Linked DNA regions of Prochlorococcus marinus XMU1412. The protein of the gene in region 2 binds, or shares a complex with, the protein of the main gene of each other region. Links are inferred from orthologs where the notes say so. Each region holds a gene or a part of one and is shown on either strand. Other genes may lie near its edges. The genes, in order: tsaE and tsaD.

Region 1 (3,024 bases), on a different replicon or contig from region 2:
AAAATGTTGATATTTGATTACCCCATAAGTCAAAAGAATATTTAATGGAGTTTACTTTGTCAGGTTCGTAATTTAATAAAGCACTAGGCTGACTACTTTCACCAAATCCTAATAAGTCAATTGCATAGCAGTTAGAAAATTTACCAAGAAAATCTTGATTATGTCTCCAGTGGTTTTTTGATGCCCCAAATCCATGAACTAATAAAATTTTAATATTTTTTTCAGAAGTAGATTCTTTGGATAAAGACCAAGAAATTTCCCAATTTTTCCACTTCCAAGTTTCAGATTTATTTAAAGACACTGTGTATATGCTTTTAATTAAACTTTAATTCAAAAAAAAATTATTCGTTTTTAATAAATTATTCTTAGTTAAGAAAAAGCGTTCATTTTATGAAAAAGAAAAAGGTTATATGTATTGGTGAGGCTTTAATAGACAGAATCAGAAATAAGTCAAATAAAGGATTTACAGATTTTTTGGGTGGTGCGCCGGCTAATGTAGCTTGTGCATTGAGAAAATTAAAAATAGATTCAATCTTTATGGGAAGTTTGGGTAATGATGATTATGGAAAAAAATTTATTTCTCAATTTGATCAATTGGGAGTTAATTTAGATTTCTTGCAATTAAATAATGATTCATCTACTCGTGTGGTTAATGTTGATAGGGATCAATTTGGAGATCGTTTTTTTTCAGGCTTTGAGGAAAGTTCTCATGTATGCTATGCAGACGAAGTTCTTAGCAAGAAATTAATAGAAAAAGAAATTTTAAATTTGGAGAAATCTTTTCTAGAAATAAAATATTTGGTAACAGGAACGAACTTATTATCATCTCCAATATCAGCAGAGACTATTTTTTTTCTTATAGAACAGGCTAATAAATTTGAAGTCAAAATAGTTATTGATTTGAATTGGAGAGAGGTCTTTTGGGATCATACAAGTTTCTCATCCGAAATTAGTAAAGCCGCGAGAGTTAATTTAATCAAGAATTTTTTAAATCATGCAAATGTTTTAAAGCTTGCGAAGGAAGAAGCAATTTTGTTTTTTGAGGATGAAAATCCCTTGCTAATATCTCAACGACTGTCTAATAGACCAGATGTAATAATAACTGATGGAAAAAATCCTGTTTTATGGAGCATCAACGGATTTCAGGGAATTACCGAAACTCCTACTTCACAAAAAATTGTTGATACAACCGGGGCAGGCGATGCTTTTCTAGCTGGCTTTATTTCAAAATTAATTTCTTCTGGCTATCCTACAAATGATTTAGAGATAGAAGATTGCATTAAGTTCGCAGGTGTTTGTGGATTATTAACTTGTCTTGGTGAAGGCGCCATCGAGCAACAGCCATATTATGAAAAGGTTAATAAATTTTTGGGATCTCTTATTTCGTAGTTTCTTCCATAATCTTTTGCGTAACTAATTTCTATTTTCCAGAAATTATCAATAACTGGTTCTATTAATTCTGGCCATTCAATAACTAAAATAGCTTGTCTTTGTATTGCTTCTTCTTCTTCAGAAAAAAAAACTTCCTTTGCTAAAGATACATTTCCTAACCTGTATAAATCAAGGTGGATTAGTGGAATTTTTCCGGAGTTATAGTGATGCGATAAAGCAAATGTAGGGCTTGTAATGTCCTCAGAGATTGATAAGCCTTTAGCAATCCCTTGTACAAATGAAGTTTTCCCAGCCCCAATTGGACCCTTTAATAAAACAATTGATTGTGGATTTAATTTGTGTGAGAGTTTTTTTCCTAAATTTAAAGTTTCTTTTAAATTTTCAACAAACACAAAATTACACAAAAATCATTTATAGTTTAATAATAAATGTATTTACTAGATATGGTTATCGCAAATTCAGTTAAAACCCCTACACCAAATTATGAAATTGCTGATATCTCCTTATCAGATTTTGGCCGTAAAGAAATTAAAATTGCCGAAACGGAAATGCCTGGATTAATGGCACTTAGAGATAAATATCAATCAGAAAAGCCACTAAAAGGTGCAAAAATAGCCGGAAGTTTGCATATGACTATTCAGACTGCAGTCTTAATAGAAACTCTTGTTGATCTTGGGGCAGAAGTGAAATGGGCTTCATGCAATATTTTTTCAACTCAAGATCATGCGGCGGCGGCTATTGCAGATCAAGGAATTCCTGTATACGCAAAAAAAGGTGAGACACTTGATGAATATTGGCAATATACCCACTACATTCTTGATTGGGGTTCAGACTCTCCAAATATGATTCTTGATGATGGTGGGGATGCAACTGGTTTATTGATACTCGGCAGTAAAGCGGAAAAAGATTTGTCTGTTTTAGATAATCCTGGTAATGAAGAAGAAATTGCTTTATTCAATTCTATTAAGTCTAAATTAGAAAATGATAATGACTTCTATTCTAGAATTAAAAGTAATATCATTGGTGTCACTGAAGAAACTACGACAGGAGTTGCAAGACTGTATCAACTGCAAAAGCAAAATGCTTTACCTTTCCCTGCGATCAACGTTAATGATTCAGTAACTAAGAGCAAATTTGATAATTTATATGGCTGTCGCGAATCTTTAGTTGATAGTATAAAGCGCGCAACTGATGTGATGATTGCTGGGAAGGTTGCTTTGGTAATGGGTTTTGGAGATGTAGGTAAAGGTTCAGCTCAGTCATTGCGTGGACTTGGTGCAATCGTAAAAGTTGCTGAAGTTGATCCAATTTGTGCTCTTCAAGCGGCAATGGAAGGTTTTAGCGTTGTCACGTTAGACGATGTTGTGGAAGATATAGATATCTTTGTTACAGCAACTGGGAATTATCAAGTAATTACAAATGAAAATCTCGTCAAGATGAAAGATGAGGCTATAGTTTGTAATATTGGTCATTTCGATAATGAAATTGATGTGGCTTCATTGAAAGATTATCCATGGGAAAATATTAAGCCGCAGGTTGATCACATAACTTTACCAAGTGGCAATAAAATAATTCTTTTAGCCGAAGGTAGATTAGTTAACTTAGGCTGTGCCACTGGACATCCAAGTTTTG
Region 2 (3,094 bases):
AACTGTTATTGCTAATTGAGCTAATTCACCTATTAAATTATCTAATCTCTCCTTGTCTACAACTTCTCTTTTGCCTACAACAAAACCTGCAGCGACAGAAGCCGGTAAGCCTGATTCTGGTAAAAAATATTCGCAAATACCATACACAAGGAAAATAAATCCAAGGGTAACTTGAAGCTCTATACCAAATGAGGCTTCAGTTTTTATTTTTTTTAAAATTTCTGATAGTAACCATCCTGCGCTTAATCCGATAAAGACTCCTCCCCCTAATCTTTGCATTAATGCTATAAATACATCGTTAATCCCACGGAGGTCACCTAAGGTCAGTTCTAAAAGCAGTAATGCTAGTACCGCACCAATTGGTTCAAGCAACAACCCCTCAGCCTTTAAAACTTCCGAGAGTGGAGAAGCTAATTTTATTTGTTCCACTAATGGAGAGACAACTGTTGGTCCAGTAGCTAGAACTATGGCACTGTATATTCCTGCGACTTGCCATGAGAGGCCAGCCAGCCAATGAGCAATAAAAATTCCAACAGATAATGAAATAAAAAGTCTTACTAATGAAATTTTCAAAACAGTATTTCTTATATTCCCCTCAGGTAGTTTTAAATTTAATCCCCCTTCAAAAAGAACCAAACAAACTAAAAGCCCTACGATAGTTTCAAGCCCTTGCCCAAGATCTAAAGGCTCAACAAGGCCTAATCCTGATCTTCCGATGAATAATCCAGAAAGCAATAAAATAACAACACTTGGGAATCCTGTAAAAGAAGAAAATAATCGAGCGCAAGCACCTGCAAATACAGTTATCCCCCAAAGTAATCCAAGCCTTTCAGGCGTCATATAAAAATATAAATAATAAAAAAATTTATTATTTTGATTAAATCAATAATCTTATCTCAAGTCCAATAAATACAATACTTTTTAATTTAATTCATCGGCTGAATAAGAGAAATTTTTATTAAATCTTTCAAAACTACTTTCAAGAAAATGACTTTTATTTCTATTAAGATAACTGGCTTATTAAAGCAATAATTATAAAAATAATTCCTATACCAACAGTTGCCATCCTTCCATTCCATATTTCAGCTTGAGGGGTGAAACCTCTTTTCCACAAATTTAGTTCCTTTTTATCAACGAAGTTTTTTGTTTCTTTAATCTCGATTTTAGGTTGTTTGTTCATTGAAGTTAGAAAGGAGGATTTTCTTCATACAGGGTATTTGCTTGTTCAATTGATAGTCTTCCTGCGACACCTAATTTAAGGGAACTTAAATGATCCTTAAATTTGATCCTGAACAACGCCGCCGCTCCAATCATTGCAGCATTATCTGTACAAAGATTAAGGGGAGCTAAATGAACTTTAATGGATTTTTTACGAGCTTCACTAATCATCATTTTTCTTAATGTATTGTTAGCAGCCACTCCCCCAACCACAACAACATTATCCAAACTATGATCATCTGCACATTTTATTGTTCTCTCTACCAAGACCTCTGCCACTACTCTCTCAAAACTTGCAGCAATATCAGGAATTGGAACGGTCTTCCCATCCAAATTTATTCTCTCAACTAATCTTAATACGGCAGTTTTTAGACCACTAAAAGAGAAATCATATTTAAGGAATCCACCTTTTTTATCAGAAATCCTGCATTTTGGTAAATTAAATTTCATTGGGTCCCCATTTTTAGCAATCTTTTCAATTGCTGGTCCTCCTGGATAACTAAGACCTAATAATCTGCCAACTTTATCAAATGCCTCTCCAGCAGCATCATCAAAACTTTTCCCAAGTCTTTGCATTCTCCTTCTTTCATCAACCTTTATCAATTCAGTATGCCCACCGCTAACAAGTAATGTAAGAAAGGATTTCTTTGGATAGTTTTCTGAAAAGAGAATTGAAGATAAATGCCCCTCCAAATGATGAATTCCCAAAAATGGTTTTGAATGTAACATGCAAAGTGATCTTGCAGTTATGGAGCCAACTCTTAAACAACCAACTAATCCAGGAGCTACAGTTGATGCAATATAATCAACTTCCTCAATTTTGATATTTGATTCTTCTAAAGCCTTATCTAAAACAAAAGGTAATGACTCTAAATGCTTTCTAGCTGCCAGTTCAGGAACAACTCCTCCCCATTTTGAATGATCTTGAATTTGAGAGGCAATTATATTTGAATGTATTCTAAAAGTATCGCCAATATTAGAAACTACTGAGACAGATGTCTCATCACAACTTGTTTCAATAGCTAAAACTTTATGCATTTTTGATTCAACTTGTTCTATTTTAATATTAATTTCTTACATAACACCCTATAAGGAATTAAAGATTGCAACTTATGAAATTCTTTTTTTCAATAATAACCTCAGTTTTTCTGTTCCTCGGAATTACTCCAGTTGCTCTAGCTGCCAATGGGCCTGCCTTAAACGCAGATAGAGCCAGCACTGAATATACTGCTTCAGCTCTCACAAAATGCTCTGAAAATTCTAAATTCATTGAGAGAGCAAATTCTGCAACTACTCAAAAAGACATTGCAAGATTTGAAAGATACGGAAAAGCATCATGCGGAGATGATGGCCTCCCACATTTAATAATTGGACCTCCTCTTGAGCCATGGGGAGCCCTTTTAAATAGAGGTCATGAAGGAGATCTACTTATTCCGGGAGTGCTGTTCATTTATATTGCTGGAATTATAGGCTGGTCAGGGAGAGAGTATCTTATTGAATCAAAAAAGACTAAGAACCCAGCAGATCTTGAGATCATTATTGACCTAGACTTAGCCAGAAAATGTCTTGTGAAAGGGGCACAATGGCCTCTGCTTGCTAATAAGCAAGGTAGAAATGGAGATCTAAGAGAGAAAGACAAAAATATTACACTTAATGGTCCTCGCTAAAAATCTTTAAAAAACTTTCATAAAACAAATGTTCAAAATTCTAAACACAAAATTTGTCAGATCTGCCCCAGTAGTAGCAGCAATTTGGCTAAGCCTTACAGCCGGAATAATTATTGAATTTAATAGATTTTTCCCAGATTTATTATTCCATCCAATGAGCTGATAAAGAAAAAAATAATCAAGTTTTTATTAACTTGATTATTTTTTTT

The links.
Region 1: the proteins of tsaD (region 2) and tsaE are in contact, whole or in part, in a crystal structure (PDB 6N9A), measured with the Thermotoga maritima proteins. The link is inferred for Prochlorococcus marinus XMU1412 from one-to-one orthologs. Residues at the interface, in WP_004082750.1 of Thermotoga maritima: Cys10, Asp11, Arg49, His50, Leu82, Gly84, Gly135, Gly136, Glu154, Thr155, Leu156, Asp157, Asp158, Ser159, Glu162, Asp165, Lys166, Arg169, Leu170, Tyr175, Lys213, Thr214, Leu217, Tyr218, Gln221, Arg222, Asn324; in WP_004082108.1 of Thermotoga maritima: Leu37, Gly38, Lys46, Lys57, Val59, Lys60, Ser61, Thr63, Phe64, Thr65, Leu66, Met67, Val69, Pro71, Tyr82, Arg83, Leu84, Asp86, Asp88, Phe89, Asp93, Ile128, Asp130, Glu131, Arg134.

The regions. Positions count from the first base shown.
Region 1 is NZ_JAAORJ010000004.1:537,991-541,014, reverse strand. The notes cover bases 66-2,755. They hold tsaE (tRNA (adenosine(37)-N6)-threonylcarbamoyltransferase complex ATPase subunit type 1 TsaE), read right to left. Parts: upstream 1,785-2,755; coding sequence 1,347-1,784; downstream 66-1,346. Other genes in these bases: ahcY (adenosylhomocysteinase), read left to right, coding at 1,836-2,755; HA152_RS09480 (carbohydrate kinase family protein), read left to right, coding at 391-1,389; HA152_RS09485 (alpha/beta fold hydrolase), read right to left, coding at 66-301. Also shown: more of HA152_RS09485, read right to left, coding at 1-65; more of ahcY, read left to right, coding at 2,756-3,024. UniProt on the Escherichia coli protein: Required for the formation of a threonylcarbamoyl group on adenosine at position 37 (t(6)A37) in tRNAs that read codons beginning with adenine.
Region 2 is NZ_JAAORJ010000001.1:445,375-448,468, reverse strand. What follows is about bases 222-2,981. They hold tsaD (tRNA (adenosine(37)-N6)-threonylcarbamoyltransferase complex transferase subunit TsaD), read right to left. Parts: upstream 2,257-2,981; coding sequence 1,186-2,256; downstream 222-1,185. Other genes in these bases: psaJ (photosystem I reaction center subunit IX), read left to right, coding at 2,914-2,981; HA152_RS02565 (Photosystem I reaction center subunit III), read left to right, coding at 2,331-2,885; HA152_RS02575 (high light inducible protein), read right to left, coding at 1,004-1,180; HA152_RS02580 (cation:proton antiporter), read right to left, coding at 222-840. Outside these bases: more of HA152_RS02580, read right to left, coding at 1-221; more of psaJ, read left to right, coding at 2,982-3,048; gmk (guanylate kinase), read right to left, coding at 3,064-3,094.